2 regions of the Micromonospora sp. NPDC048842 genome follow, and region 2 is predicted to be linked to the other one. Evidence: riboswitches for the same ligand, from Rfam matches in the RefSeq annotation. Region 2 holds a riboswitch; the other holds the start of a gene.
The links. A riboswitch is a leader RNA that binds a small molecule or an ion and turns the genes downstream of it on or off. The one in region 2 is predicted to bind S-adenosylmethionine.
Positions count from the first base shown of each region.

Region 1: another riboswitch for S-adenosylmethionine. It lies ahead of AB0C19_RS09865 (ABC transporter substrate-binding protein); the one in region 2 lies ahead of thrC (threonine synthase).

Region 1 covers NZ_JBEZGK010000005.1:230,511-238,178, forward strand. Annotated here, with positions in the region: gene AB0C19_RS09845 (BTAD domain-containing putative transcriptional regulator) at 1-742, shown strand, start outside; gene AB0C19_RS09850 (Na+/H+ antiporter) at 856-2,433, shown strand; gene AB0C19_RS09855 (amino acid ABC transporter ATP-binding protein) at 2,442-3,185, opposite strand; gene AB0C19_RS09860 (amino acid ABC transporter permease) at 3,182-3,955, opposite strand; gene AB0C19_RS09865 (ABC transporter substrate-binding protein) at 3,995-4,876, opposite strand; SAM riboswitch class IV at 5,146-5,257, opposite strand; gene AB0C19_RS09870 (amino acid transporter) at 5,344-7,302, opposite strand; gene corA (magnesium/cobalt transporter CorA) at 7,471-7,668, shown strand, end outside.
Region 2 covers NZ_JBEZGK010000007.1:228,565-236,232, reverse strand. Annotated here, with positions in the region: gene AB0C19_RS12915 (hypothetical protein) at 1-285, shown strand, start outside; gene AB0C19_RS12910 (hypothetical protein) at 282-1,124, shown strand; gene AB0C19_RS12905 (GNAT family N-acetyltransferase) at 1,049-2,068, opposite strand; gene thrC (threonine synthase) at 2,336-3,622, opposite strand; SAM riboswitch class I at 3,633-3,768, opposite strand; gene AB0C19_RS12895 (DMT family transporter) at 3,837-4,799, opposite strand; gene AB0C19_RS12890 (metalloregulator ArsR/SmtB family transcription factor) at 4,891-5,196, shown strand; gene AB0C19_RS12885 (DoxX family protein) at 5,412-5,867, opposite strand; gene AB0C19_RS12880 (DUF4232 domain-containing protein) at 6,136-6,759, shown strand; gene AB0C19_RS12875 (ABC transporter permease subunit) at 6,749-7,618, opposite strand; gene AB0C19_RS12870 (alpha/beta fold hydrolase) at 7,618-7,668, opposite strand, start outside.

The DNA of each region.
Region 1 (7,668 bases), on a different contig from region 2:
CTTCGAGGTGCTCGGCCACCTCGTTCTGGTCCAGGCCAACTGTGCGCTGGCCGACCGACCCGCCGCCGACGCGCACGCGCGTGCCGCCGACCGCCTGGCCGAACGGTACGAGCTGCCGTTGGTCGGCGTCTTCACCCGGTGGTACGCCGCACTGCGCCTGGCATTCGACGGCGACTCGGACGCTGCGGCGCGGGCGTACCGCGCTGCCGCCGAACGACTACCCGCCGACGGTATGCCGGGACTGGCCCAGGGGTTGCTGCCGCTCGCCCTGCTCGGCCTGCGCCTGGCCGACGCCGCACTAGTAGGCGACGCCCACCTGGTCGCCGAGGGGCGGCCGATTCCCGGGCCGGACGACGAGGGCTGGGCACGGCTGGACTGGGGCCCGTACGAGCCCTGGGTGCAGCCCCTGCTGCTCGCCGCCGCCGGCGACCGCAGTGCCACCCGAGCGGCACTGCGGGCCCTGCCGGACGGGCCGCACGACCTGCTGCGGGAGGTGCGGCTGTGCCTCACCGCTCGGGCGGCGCTGGCCATCGACGACCGGCCGACCATGGAACGCGTCGCCGCCGCGCTCCGCCCGGCCGTCACCGAACTGGCCGCCGGCAGCGGTGTGGTCACCGTCGGCCCGGTAGCCGGGCACCTCGCGGATCTGGCCGCTGCTCTGGGCCGCGACGAGGAAGCCGCCGAGCACCGCCGTACCGCCCGGGTGCTCACCGCACGTTTCCGCGACGGCGACCCAACCTGAGCCCCCCTGCTTACCTGGCGACTTGCCGGTTTGGGCCGGAACGCACCGGCGGGTGCGGTCAGATGGAACCACCGGCGCGTCCGCCGTCGGCCATGGTCCGAGGGGGTGTACGCGTGGAGGCGCTCATCCTGATCGTGGCGCTCGGCCTCACCGTCCTCGTCGGCACCACCCTCGGCGGCCGGTACCGGGTCGCCCCGCCGGTCCTGCTCATCGCGTTGGGCGTACTGCTCGGGCTCACGCCGCCGCTGTCCGAGGTAACCCTGGAACCCGACCTGGTCCTTCTGATCTTCCTGCCGGCGATCCTGTACCGGGAGAGCCTCACCATCAGCCTGCGGGAGATCCGGGCCAATCTGCCGGTGATCGGGCTGCTCGCCGTGGTGCTGGTGGTGCTCACCATGGTCACCGTGTCGTTCGCCGCGCAGGCGTTCGGGGTGAACCCCGCAGCCGCCTGGGTGCTCGGCGCGGTCCTCGCGCCGACCGACGCCGCAGCGGTCACCGGCCTGGCCAAGCGGCTGCCCCGGAAGCTGCTCACCACCCTGCACGCGGAGAGCCTGATCAACGACGGCACGGCGCTGGTGGTCTTCGCGGTGGCAGTGGGTCTGCTCAGCCACAGCGACAAGCCTGGCGTGCTGGGCATCGGCGAGGAGTTCGTCGGCGCCAGCGTCGGCGGCGTGGTCGCGGGTCTGCTGGTGGGGGCCGCAGTGGTGCTGATCCGCAAACGGCTCGACGATCCGCTGCGCGAGGGCGCGCTCAGCGTGCTGACCCCGTTCGGCGCCTTCCTACTCGCCGAATCCGTGCACGCCAGTGGTGTGCTGGCGGTGGTGGTCGCCGGCCTGGTGCTGGCCTACGCCGGCCCACGGGTGATCCGCGCCCGGTCCCGGGTGCTGGCGTACGCGTTCTGGGACCTGTCCACCTTCCTGATCAACGGCGGGTTGTTCGTCCTGCTCGGTACGCAGATTCCCCGCGCGGTCCGGGGCATCACCAGCACCTCGCCCGAGCGGGCGCTGCTGATCGTGCTGGTGGTCACAGTGGTTGTGATCGGCACCCGGCTGCTCTTCATCTACCTCACCGCGCAGTCGGCGCGGCTGCGACGCCGCCGGATGGTGGACGACGACGGCCGAGGTCCCTCAGCCTGGCGGGTGGGGACCGTCGCGGGCTGGTCCGGTTTCCGGGGCGCGGTCTCGTTGGCCGCCGCCCTGGCCGTGCCGACGGTGATGGTCGACGGCCGACCGGTGGTCGAACGCGATCTGATCATCTTCGTCACCGCGCTGGTGATCGTGCTGATCATGCTGCTTCAGGGCACCACCCTGCCGTTGGTGGTGCGCTGGGCCGGGTTGAGCGGCGACCCGGAACGCGTCGACGAGGCCCGCAACGCCCGGCGGCGGGCCACCGAGGTGGGCCTGGCCGCCCTACCGCAGGTCGCCGCGGAGGTCGGTGCCCGGGATGACTCGGTGCGCCGGCTGGAGGCCGAGTACCGGCGGCATCTGGAGGACCTCAACGAGAGCGGCGGAAACACCGCCGAGGAGCGCCGGCTGGAGCGCCGACTGCGCCTCGGCGTCCTCGCCCACAAGCGGCGCGAGGTCACCCGACTGCGCGACAACCGGGAGATCGACGACCTGGTGCTCCAGGAACTCCAGGCCGCGTTGGACAACGAGGAGATCCGGCTGCTGGGGCGCGGACCCAACGAGTGATCGAGGGCTCAGAGCACCTGGTCGAGGAACCGGCGAAGCCGCGGATGCTCGGCCCGCTCGAAGATCGCCTCGGGTGGGCCGGCCTCCAGCACCACGCCCCGGTCCATGAAGGCGACGGTGTCGGCGACCTGCCGGGCGAAGCCCATCTCGTGGGTCACCACCACCATGGTCATGCCGGCGGCGGACAGGTCGGCCATCACCGCGAGGACGCCCTTGACCAACTCCGGGTCGAGCGCCGAGGTGGCCTCGTCGAAGAGCATCACCTCGGGCCGCAGCGCCAGCGCGCGGGCGATCGCCACCCGCTGCTGTTGACCACCGGAGAGCTGCGCCGGCCGGGAGTTCGCCTTGCCGGCCAGCCCCACCAGCTCCAACTGGGCCCGGGCGACGGTCTCCGCCTCGTCCGCACCGAGCTTGCGCAGCCGGCGCAGGGCCAGCGTGACGTTGCGCAGCACGCTCATGTGCGGAAAGAGGTTGAACTGTTGGAACACCATGCCCACCCGCTGCCGCAACGCGTCCGGGTCGTCGCCCAGCACGCTGCGCCCGTCCAGCAGCACGTCGCCCCGGTCCGGTTCGATCAGCCGGTTGATGGTGCGCAGGAGGGTGGACTTACCCGACCCGGACGGCCCGATGACGCAGGCCGTCGCGCCCCGGGGCACCGAGAGGTCGACGCCGCGCAGCACTCGGTTCGGTCCGAAGGCGAGGTGCACGTCGCGTACGTCGAGGCTGACCGATGTCGTCGTGGCGGTGGTCATCGCCGATCTCCTTCCGTCGCTGCGTACGACGCGATGTCGTCGTCCTCTTCGGTCGACGCGGTGGCCGGCCGACCGTTGCGCAGCCGCCTGTCGATCCAGTTGACGACGTGCGTCAGCGGGACTGTCAACGCCAGGTAGCAGAGCCCCGCCAGCAGCAGCGCCGACTCGTTGCCGGTGGTGGCCGCGTAGTCCTGCCCGATCCGGAACAGCTCCCGCTGGCTGGCCACCAGGCCGAGGAAGTAGACCAGGCTGGAGTCCTTGATCAGCGCGATGAGCTGGTTCACCCAGGCTGGCAGCACCCGCCTGATGCCCTGCGGAATGATCACCAGCCGCATCGAGTCTGCCCAGGAGAAGCCGAGCGCCCGCGAGCCCTCCAACTGGGCGGCCTCCACCGACTGGATGCCCGAGCGGAAGATCTCCCCGATGTACGCGGCGGCGATGAGCGACAGCGCCAGGATGCCCAACGGGTAGGGGTCCGGCCCCCAGACCTGCATGCCCAGCGGGGCCAGCCCGACGCCGATCAGCAGGATCGTCGCCGCGGCCGGCAGTCCTCGGAACACGTCGGTGTAGACCCGCGCCGGCCAGCGCAGCCAGCGGCTGCGGGAGATCCCGGCGACGGCCAGCAGCAGGCCCAGTACCGAGCCGAGCAGGGCGGCGGAGACCGCCAGGATCAGCGTGTTGGGCAACCCGACGGTCAGCATCTCGGGCAGTGCCTCGCGCATCGCGTCCCAGTCGAAGAAGGTCTCCCACAGGGTGCTCAACGGATCCATCGGTCGCTCCTCCTACCGCCCCGCTCGCTCGTCACCGGCTCAGGACGCGGTCGACGCGGACGCCGACGGCGCAGCCGACGCGGACGGGGCCTGCACAGTGCCGCTGCCCGGCGTGAAGTCCGCCGGGATCGGCCGGCCCGGGTAGTACTGCGCCTGCAACCGGCTCCAGGTGCCATCGGCGACGACCTCGTCGAGGCCCTTGTTGAGCGCCTCGCGCAGCTTGTCGTTCCCCTTGGCCACGGCGTACGCGGTCGGTGCCGGGCTGAGCTCCTTGGCCGCTACGGTGATCTTGCCGTTGCTGTCGGTGGCCGACTTCTCGCCGATCTCCGCCGGGGCGATCCAGGCGTCGGCGGTGCCCGCCTTGAGCTGGTTGATCGCGCCGTTGTAGTCCGGCACCCGCACCGGGTTGAGCTGCTTGCCGCTGGCGTAGTCGTCCTGGACGGTGCCCTGCACCACCACTACCCGCTTGCCGGCGAGCTGGTCGAAGCCGGTGATCGGCGAGCCGGCCGGGACGTCCAGGCCGAAGTAGCCGAAGTCGTAGCCGTCGCCGAAGTCGACAGTCTTCTTGCGGGCCTCGGTGATGGTGATCGAGGAGCTGCCCACGTCGAACTTGCGGTTGTTGACCTGGCTGAGCAGCGCGGAGAAGTCGGTGCCGACGAACTCGACGGTGAGGCCGAGCTTGCCGGCCACGGCGGTCAGCAGGTCGTTGTCGAAGCCTGTGAACTTGCCGTCCTTGAGGTACACGTTCGGCGGGGCGTCGGTCAGCGTTCCGGCGCGCAGCACACCCGCCTGGGCCAGGCCGTACGGGTTGGCGGTGGCGTCGGACGAGCTGTCGTCGCCGCAGGCGGTGAGGGCGGTGGCGGCAAGGATCGTGGCGGCGCCCAGGGCGGCGGCGCGGGTCAGGGCAGGAAGGAATCGCACTGGTGTCTCCGAAGGGTGGTGTCTCGGCGCGCACGGACGTGCGCCACCGACGGCGCGCCCGATGGGCGTACCGGTGGGAAAGAGCTGGGGAAGGGGGTGCTAGAGCGCGGTGCCGCGACAGGCGGCGCTGCACATTCGCATCATGTCCACGTGCCGTCGCCGGATCAGTGCGGGCGAGGGTCGACCGGTGCGGGAGTCCGCGACGTCGGTCGGTGGTGTGGTGCTGAGGATGCGCATGGTTCTCCCGGGTCTGTGCTGACCTGGGTGCCAGGCCACGCTTGCACCGACGTCCTGCCGGTGCCTGGTCTTCACCCGGGGCACCCCACCGCGGAGGAGGGTTGCCGGCCAGCGAGCCGGGGCTTCGCGCTGGCACTCATGACCTGCGCCGAGGCTAGCAGCACGAACCTGTGGATCGTCCAGTCGTTATGACCACGCTCACGCCGCGCGACGGTCCGCCGGCTCGCAGGTCAGCCGGCGTGCACGTGCGGTCGACGGTGCGGGTCGGGCTCCTGGCGGCGCAGGATCTCCCGGGTCACCGAGGCGATGGCGCCCTGTCCGAATGCCAGGTAGCGCAGGAAGTTGCGGGTGGGGCCGCCCTCGGACCACTCGAAGTAGATGTGGGGGCGCCGACGGCTGCGGTCGCGGATCTCCAGCAACAGGGCGGCGAGCGCGGTGGGCACCGACGAGCTGGCCAGGCTGAGCACCGGGAAGCGGCCGTCGACCACACTGCCGCGGATCAGCAACTCGGTCTCGAAGTCGGACGGGTCGGTGACAGTGACCTCGACGAAGATGACGTCGCTGTCGTCGGGAAAGTCGTTGTCCGCCATGGTCTGCGCCAGCTTGGCGCGGTACTCCGTCTCGTCGCGCCGGTCGGGTTCGTGCGCGATGAGGCGAATCCGTCGTCCGGCGCGTTCGTCGATCATGCGGGCCGCGGCGTGGTCCAGCTCGACGTGGTCGACGCGCAGCTCGTAGGCCCGCATCAGCCGGGACAGCACCGACACCAGGATGATCCCGCCGATGAAACAGGCCGCGATCTTGACGCCGCTCGGACGCTCCACCACGTTCGCGACAGTGGTGTAGACGAAGATCACCGCGATGACCCCGAACGCGATGGTCCGGCCGCGCTGACGCTGCCGCAGCGCCGCGAGCGTCACCGCCGTCGCGGCCGAGGTGATCAACACCAGGACCCCTGTGGCGTACGCGCCGCCCTGCGCGTCCACGCTGGCCTCGAAGACGATCGTGATCAGGAACGCCACCGCGGTGAAGACCAGCACCAGCGGCCGGACGGCTCGCGCCCAGGTAGGCGCCATGCCGTAGCGGGGCAGGTAGCGCGGTACGAGGTTGAGCAGGCCAGCCATCGCCGACGCCCCGGCGAACCAGAGGATTCCGATGGTGGACAGGTCGTAGATGGTGCCGAACACCTCGCCGAGGTGGGCGTGCGCCAGGTAGGCCAGCGCGCGCCCGTTCGCCGGCCCGCCCGGCTGGAAGGCCTCCGGCGGAATGAGCACTGTGGTCGTCACGCTGCTGGTGATCAGGAAGACGCTCATGATCACGGCTGCTGTGGTGAGCAGCCGGCGGGCGCCACGGATCCGGCCCAGCGGTCGTGCCTCCGAGTCCTGCGGGTCACCCCGTACGCTCGGCATGACAGCCACCCCGGTCTCGAAGCCGGACAGACCCAACGCCAGCTTCGGAAAGACCAACAGCGACAGCCCGACCACCAACCACGGATCGCCGTGCCCGGTGGTCAGCATCGTGGCCCAGTCGCCGACCGCGCTCGAATGCGTCGCCACCCGCCAGAGCGCGTCGGCCACCACCACGGCGTTCAGCGTCAGATAGACAGCGACCAGGACGACGGCGATCCCGATGGCCTCGGTGAATCCCTTGAGGAACACCGCGCCCAGCAGCGACACCAGCAGCAGCGTGACCAGCACCTCGTGATCCTTGAGCCCGCTCGGCCAGAACGGGTTCTCGTCGATGTGCGCCGTCGCGTCGGCGGCCGAGAGGGTGATGGTGATGATGAAGTCGGTGGCCGCGAAACCGAGCAGCACCAGCACCAGCAACTTGCCCGGCCAGTAGCTCAGCAGGCGTACCAGCATCGCGATGGAACCCTCACCGTGCGGGCTCTCCACCGCCACCCGTCGGTAGACCGGCAGCGCCCCCAGCAGGGTCACCAGCACCAGCACCAGGGTCGCCACCGGTGAGAGCGCCCCGGCGGCCAGCGCCGCGATGCCCGGCTGGTAACCCAGCGTGGAGAAGTAGTCGACCCCGGTCAGGCACATCACCTTCCACCACGGGTGGTGCCGGTGCTCCGGCGGACGTCCGCCTGGTCCCGGGTGCTGCGCGGCCTGGTCCGAGTCGGCGTCGAGCAGCCACCCCCGCAACCGACCGGCGCGCCTGTTGACCTCCATCGGCGCGTCCCCCGTCATCCCGCCCATGGTCACCGTGAGTATCCGCCCGCCGGGGCGTGCCCGTCCGCCGGTGCCCGGAACTCGCCCGGCGTCAGCACGGGTTTCGGGTCAGATACAGGGGGGAAGCAGCGCCCCCGGGTTGGCGGAGTCACGCCGCACCGGACGTCACCGGGGGAGGGACAGGGCATGGTCGGTGGCCGGCGCTCCCGCTCAGGTGATGGGTTCGGTCGCCAACTGGACGAGTACGAGACCAGGGTCGGCGTGCCGCCATCGACGGAGTCGCCCCATCCACCCGCCGCTGGCGTAGTGGACAGCGCCGTCTACATCAGGGGGCACCGGTTCGCCTCGCCGTCCGGCCTCGCCGAGACGTACCGCTGCCTCCAG
Region 2 (7,668 bases):
GCGGACCGGCTCGACTCGGCCGCCTTCTGGGACACACGGTCGCTGCTGCGCCGCCTGCGCTCGGTTCACATCGCGGTGGCGCTGGGCACGCTCGATGTGGCTCTGCTGCTGGTTCTGGCGCCGCACGACGCAACAGTGCCCGGCTGGCTGCTGCTGGCCGCGGCCGTGGGTCCAGCCCGACGCCCGCACGGCCGCTGCCGCCCGGCGCGCCACCGCTGTCGCCGCCGATCGCCTACCGCTGGGTCACCCTCGGCTTCACCCTCGCAGTGCTCCTGGTGGTCGTGACGGCTGTGCTCGTGCCCCGGCTTCGCCGTACTCGTCGCCGTCGGGAGGCCGAGGAGCTGATCCGGCGGGACTATCCGGAAGCCTCCCGGGCGGCCCCGGAACGGGTCCGGGCCGTCCGCGACGCGATCGTGCGCGCCCGGCTGACGGATCGACTCGGAGGGCTGCTGGCCACCGCGTACGTGGTGTTGGCGCTGCTCACCCTGGCGGCGGCCGGGCTCTCGGTGATCGGTCCCGGCCCGGGTGCGCTCGCGCTGCGACTCGGCGGCGAGCCGCTGGCCCGTCCGGTGATCTTCGTGACCGACCTGGGCGCCCTGCTGATCGGGCTGTTCGCCACGGTCCTCGCGGTGATGGGGCTTGTCGCCTACCGATCCGGCGCGATCCGGCTGGTCGGGGTGCTCTGGGAGCCGGCCACCTTCTGGCCGCGTGCCGCACATCCGCTCGCCCCGCCGTGCTACGTCGAGCGGGCGGTCCCCGAGCTGACCCGCCGGATCGGGCAGCTCACCGCCGATGGGAACGCTGTGCTGCTGTCCGGGCAGAGTCACGGCAGCGTGCTCGCGGCGGTGACGATCCTTCAACTGCCCGACCACTGCCGCCGGCGGGTGGCCCTGCTCACCTACGGCGCCCCGCTCGGCAACCGGTACCGGCGGATCTTCCCGGCGTACGTCAGCGACGAGATGTTGCGCGAGGTCGGCAGCCGGTTGGCCACGCCGCGGTCGGCGAGCTGGTCGAGCACCTGGAACGGACGGCCCAGTGAACTGTCGGCTCAGAGGGTGAGCTGCCAGTCGGTCCAGCAGTCCACCGGGCGGAAACCGAGCTGTTCGTTGATCGACACCATGTAGCTGTTACTGGCCGCGTTGAAGGTGTCGATCACCTGTACCGCCGGCTCGTGGGTGAGCAGGTGGTGCAGGTTCTCCGCCTTGGCGATGAGGCCGAGCCGGTGCCCACGGTGGGCCGGGTCGACGATGGTGATCTGCTGGAACGCGTGCCAGTCGGCGGAGGCGCCCACGTCCAGCAGCGTCCAGGCGACCAGCCGACCGGACGCCTCGTGCCGCATCCCGAGGTGGTAGCGCCGGCGGCCCCGAGCGTCCAGCGCCCGCTCGTTGCCGCGGATCCGCTCGGCGTCCACCTGCTCAGGCTCCCACTGCACGTCGCCCATCGGCGCGTCCATCAGCAGCCGGCCGTCGAGGTAGGCGATGTCAGCCACGTACTCCTGCGGGGTGGAACCCTGCCAGCAGACGGAGTGATAGCCCTCCGCTCGTGGTCGGGCCTCGGCGAGCGCCGCCCGCAGAGCGACCCGGTCGATCTCGCCGACGTCGAGCCGACGACGCACCTCGGCGAGGGCGGGCTGGGCGCCGGTCGCGGCGGCGAACGCGTCACCGGCCACGCTTCGGGCGGCGCCGCCGGGCAGCGCGGAGACGGCCATCGCCACCACCCGCTTGCGGCAGTGCTCGCGGAGCAGGCGCAGCCCGTACTCGTGCAGGGCCCGGCCGACGCCCCGGCGCCGCAGCCGCGGATGCACCAGCAGCTCGGCGGTGGCGTTGTCGGTGTTGTCGAGCTGCGGCAGGTCCAGTTGCAGGTAGCCGGCCGGCACGCCGTCCAGGCGGGCCAGCGCCCAGAGCGACAGGGTGCCGGGCATCGGCGTGTGGAACATCGCGTCGAACCGGCGCCGGCAGAAGGGCGGGAAGTCCGGGAGATCAGCGTCGTTGGCCGCCGACCCGATCCGGTACGCCTCGTCGACGGAAGTCCGGTCGGCGCCGTCGAACGACGCGATGGTGATGCTCATGCCAGTGAGCGTGCACCTTACAAAAGCGACCGGGCCAGCGAATTACTCGCTGGCCCGATCGAACGTTGGTCGGGAGGGACACTCGCACAACGCCTCCGGCGTTGGGTCGCAAGAACTTCAAAAGTCTTCGGCGAAATGCCCTCCCGCACGGAGCATCTTGCGCCGTCCGGTTCCTGCCGTCAAGTCCGTAGCGGCGGGTTTTCCACACTCACAGCGAAAACCCAGTTACCGACTGATCGACTCGGCCCCTTGCTCCGAGTGAGCCCGTCAGCCGAGGAGGCCGGCGTCGCGGGCGGCGCGCAGCGAGGGCTTGATGTGGTGGGTCGGCCCGACCTGGCCGGCCACCGCGTCGATGGTCTTCAGACCCTCGCCGGTGTTGAACACGACGGTCTCGGCCGTCGGGTCGAGACGACCGGACTCGACCAGCTTGCGCAGCACGGCCACTGTTACCCCACCCGCGGTCTCGGCGAAGACCCCCGTGGTACGGGCCAGATCGCGAATGCCCGCGCGGATCTCGTCGTCGTCGGCGTACTCCATCCAGCCGCCGGTGCGGCGGACCGCCTCCAGGGCGTAGAGGCCGGCCGCCGGGTCGCCGATGTTGAGCGACTTGGCGATGCCGGTGGGCTTGACCGGGACGATCGTGTCGGTCTCGGTGTGCAGGGCGACGGCGATCGGGTTGCAACCGGCGGACTGCGCGCCGAAGACCTTCCAGCCGTCAGCGGGCGCCTCGACAAGGCCGATCTCCACCAGTTCGGAGAACGCCTTGTCAATCTTGGTGAGCAGCTCGCCGCTGGCCATCGGGATGACCACCTGCGCCGGGATCCGCCAACCGAGCTGCTCGGCCACCTCGTAGCCGAGGGTCTTGGAGCCCTCCGCGTAGTACGGCCGGACGTTCACGTTGACGAACGCGGTGTCCTCGAATTCGTCGGTCTCCACCAGCTCACCGCAGAGCCTGTTGACATCGTCGTACGAGCCGTCGATGGCGACCAGTTCGCCGCCGTAGACGGCGGTGGTGATGACCTTGCCCTGCTCCAGGTCGCTGGGGATGAAGACCACCGAGGGCGCACCGGCGCGGGCCGCGTGGGCGGCCACCGAGTTGGCCAGGTTGCCTGTCGACGCGCAGGCGAACCGGCTGAAGCCGAGCGCCTTGGCGGCGGTGAGCGCCACCGAGACGACCCGGTCCTTGAACGAGTGGGTGGGGTTGGCGCTGTCGTCCTTGACCCAGAGCGGCGCGGTGATGCCCAGTTCGGCGGCGAGATGCGGGGCCGCCACCAGTGGGGTCAGGCCCGGGTCGAGGGTGACCCGGCTGGCCGGGTCCTGACCGGCGGGGAGCAGCGCGGCGTACCGCCAGATGTTGTTCGGGCCGGCCTCGATCTGCTCGCGGGTGACGGCGGCCAGCGCTGCGGTGTCGTAGTCGACTTCCAGCGGGCCGAAACACTCGTAACAGGCGTGCTGGGCGGCGAGCGGGTAGCGGGCCGAACAGGCACGGCAGACCAGGGCGCGGGCGGGGCTTGCGGAGGTGTCGATGCCGGAGGCGACGAGCGTCGACGTCATGTCGAGAGTCCTCTCATCTTTCCCCGCATCGCACGGTGCGGCGGGGACGGAATTGGCACCTGCCCCGCGGGTCGCTCAGCGGTGAGCGCGCGGGGTGGTTGCCGGGGCGTCGTCGGGCCGTATCCCTCAGCCCCTCTGGATGAGGTATTCAGTTGTGCCGTCGAGTCTAGGACAACGCTGTCGGTCGCTGCTACCGCTGATCCCAGGTAGTGGGTCAGCGGGCGCTCACCGCCACCGGGTCGGTCACCGCGATCGGATCCGTCACCGCGCTCGGCCGCGGCAGCGACGTAGTCCGGGGCCGGGCGGCGAGGTTCGCGGCGACCAGGGCGGCGATCGTGATGGCGGCCCCGACCAGTTCGACGGGCTCCGGGCGGTAGCCGCGGGCGATCTGCACCGCGAAGGTGGTCACCGGAACCAGGTTCATGAACAGCGCGGCGTTGGCGGCACCGAGTCGCTGCACGCCGGTGTTCCAGGCCAGGACCGCGATCACGGCACCCACCAGCACGGCGTACGCCAGTTGCGGGGCGACCGCCACGAGGTCGGCGGCGGCCGGCGCGTGCTGCCAGCCGACGGCGTCGGCGCCGACGCTCAGGACGAGCATGGCGGCCGTGCCGGCGAGCGCGGTCAGTGTGGTGAAGCGCAGCGGTGACCACTCGCCGAACCGGCTGGCGCCGTGGGTGTAGATGCCCCAGCCCAGCACCGCGCCGATCATCATGAGCCCGCCGAGGCCGAACTGGCCGAGCCCGGCCAGGCTGCCGCGCGTGATCACCAGACCGACGCCGAGGAGCGCCACAAGGGAGAGGGCCAGCAGGAGTGGCTTCGGGCGTACGCCGTCGCGGGCCCAGCGGACGAGCTGGGTGATCACCGGGGTGGTGGCCACGAAGAGGGAGATCTGCTGCGGAGCGGCGTGTTCGAGCGCCAGGTTGGTGAGCAGGTTGAAGCCCGCGAAGCCGACCACTCCGAGCACCACCACCTCCAGCGCCCGGCCACCGTGCCGGAGAGCGCCGGCACCCTCGCGGAGCAGCAGGATGGCGACCAGGACGACGGCGGCCAGCAGGTAGCGCGCGGTGGTCAGGTTGAGCGGGTCGACCCGGTCGAGCGCGCTGGCCAGGATCGGGAACATCACGCCCCAGCCGAGCACTGCGACCAGTGGGAACGCGGTGGCGCGGGATCGCATCGGCAACTCCAATGTTCGAGTATCGTCGAACCAACGACACCGACCATAGGGCGTCGTTCGATAGTTGTCGAACAAGGGTTACACTGGTCACATGGAGCCGCACGAGCCCGACCTGACCGCCGTACCGGTCACCAGCGTGTTGGCCGCACTCGCCGACGACGTGCGGCTACAGATCGTCCGGGCGCTCGCCGAGGGCGGCGAGTCCGCCTGCGGCAGTTTCGACTTCGGCGTCTCCAAGGCAACCCGCAGCCACCACCTCAAGGTGCTGCGCGAGGCGGGGCTGACCCGGACCCGGGCGGCCGGCACCAGCCGACTCGTCCGGCTCCGCCGGGACGAGCTGGACGAGCTCTACCCCGGCCTACTGGACGCGGTCCTCACCCAGCGCCCGCCGGCCTGACCCCGCCCCGCCCCGCGCTCACCTGGCCCGCATTGGCCCGTCCGGCCGCCGCCACACACGGCGGCGGGGGCGGGTCGGACCTGTCCCAGGCGCTCGCTTTGGAGCTGAATCGTCTGCGACATCAGCGACGAGGTGCGGCCCGACGGGGCACCTCACCCCGGCGCGTCGCCGAAGCCGCCTCGTCGAGGCTTCGGCGACGCGTGGTTCGGATGCGGTCAGACGGACACCGCGTCGGGTTCGGCCGCCGAAGCCGATGCCGTGGGGGTGTCAGTGCGACGCCGAGCGAGCAGCGTGTCGAGCGCCCAGGCACCCGGGCCGAGAGCCGCGACCAGCAGGAACGCCCAGCAGAAGAGCGCTGCCCGCTCGCCTCCGTTGTGCAGCGGCAGTAGGGCATCCGGCTGGTGCACAACGAAGTAGGCGTACGCCATCGAGCCGGAGGCGAGCAGCGCGGCGGGTCGGGCGAAGAGCCCGACCAGCACCAGTACGCCGCAGACCAGCTGGATCACGGCAGCCCACCAGCCCGGCCAGGCGCCGAGCGGTACCGCCTTGCCAGTCATCGGGTTGCCGCCGAACAACCCGAATACCGAGGACAGGCCGTGCAACGTGAACAGCAGGCCGATCACGATGCGGAACAGGGACAGGGTCGGCCCGCCGAGCCGAGAGACGTTCATGGCACCTCCATCGAAGATAGTGGATGGGTCTCGTCGATCCTGAGGCATCAGAACATCGAAAGTCATAATTTCCTTGCTGGTGGGATAATCCCTCGTGAAAACGGTGTGAACGAGGACGTCCGCACCCTCCCCCGGTGATGTCACAAGCGATTCAGCTCGAAAGGCGCACCAGGAGGGGTTCCCCACCGGTTCACGTGGCGGCGCAGGGAGAGCCGGCGAGGCCGGGGCCGGGCAGCGGTGTGCTGCGCAGGTGGGCGAGGATCAACAGATGATCTCCCGCGACACCGCAGCACGGCGACGCATAGGCGCGACGGTCGCGATAGCTCTCGCGCTCGGCGGCTGCACTCCCGGCGACCATCGGGGCCAGGGTGGGGACCCGAGCGGGCCGCCCCCCACGCCGAGGGCGGAAGCGGGCCCGACCGCCAGCACCGAGCCGCCGGCCGAGTGCCCGGCCACCGGTGTTCGGATCCGGTCGACCGGCGGGGACGCCGCGATGGGCCTGCGCGCCCTCGGCCTGGAGCTGGTCAACTGCGGCGAGCGCCCCTACCAGCTCGACGGGTACCCGGTGCTGCACGTGTTCGACGAAGCGCGCGAGCCGGTCATGCTGCGGGTGGTCAACGGCGCCAAGGAGATCACCTCGGGCTTCGACCAGCCACCCCGGCAGGTCACCCTCGCCGCCGGGGAGCGAGCCACCGCCGTGGTGCTCTGGCGCAACCTGGTCACCGACTCGACTGTGGTGGCCACCAACGGCGAGTTCCTGACTGTGGCGCCCGCCGCCGGGCAGCCGGCCGAAGAGGTCGACGCGGACGGTCCGATCGACCTCGGCAACACCGGCCGGATCGGCGTCAGCGCCTGGAAGAAGGCCGACCCGAGCAGCCCACCTACGACGTGATGTCCTTGCGGGTGAAGCGCCAGAACGCCAACCCCCAGAACAGCGTCGCGTAACTGATCGCCGAGATGCAGCCGCGCACCACATCGTCGGTCTGCACCGGAGTCGACAGCAGACCCAGCCAGGCGGTGCTGAAGTGGGTGGGCAGGAAGTCGCGCAGCGCGCCCAGGGCGGTGATCTGGTCCAGGATGCTGGACAGGATCCAGAGCAGAACCGCACCACCCACCGCGCCCAGCGCGGCGTCCGTGATCACCGACAGCAGGAATGCCAGGCCGGCCACCACCAGCAGTACGACAGCCAGGTAGCCCAGCACGGCCAGCAACCGGAGCAGCCCCTCGGTGGGTTCCAGCTCGGCGGCGACGGTGCTGCGCAGCGGCGACCAGCCGTAGCGCAGGGTGCCGGCCAGCAGCGCGGTGCCGGCCAACAGGATCAGGGCCAATCCCGAGTACGCGAGCGCGACCACCAGCTTCACAGTCAACAACCGCGCCCGGGGCACCGGGATCGCCAGCAGATACCGCAGGCTGCCCCAGCTCGCCTCGCTGGCCACCGTGTCGCCGCAGAACAGCGCTACGACCACCACCAGCAGGAACGACGCCGACACGAAGATCGAGAACAGGGTGAAGTTGAGCCCGCCCGACGTGGCCAGCTCGACCAGGCTGGCGAACTCGTTGCGACCGTTGTCGTCGTCGCCGCCCGAGTCGAACTGGAACGCGATCAGGATGATCAGCGGCAGCAACACCATGAACCCGAGCGCCAACTGGGTCCGCCGTCGGGACGCCTGTCGACGGAACTCCGCCGCGAACGGCATGGTGGCCGACGGCCGATAACCGTGGGCCTCACCCGCGTCAGTAACAGCAGCCATCACCGGTCACCGCTTCCCCGAGAGTTCTCGCCCACCAGGGCGAGGAACGC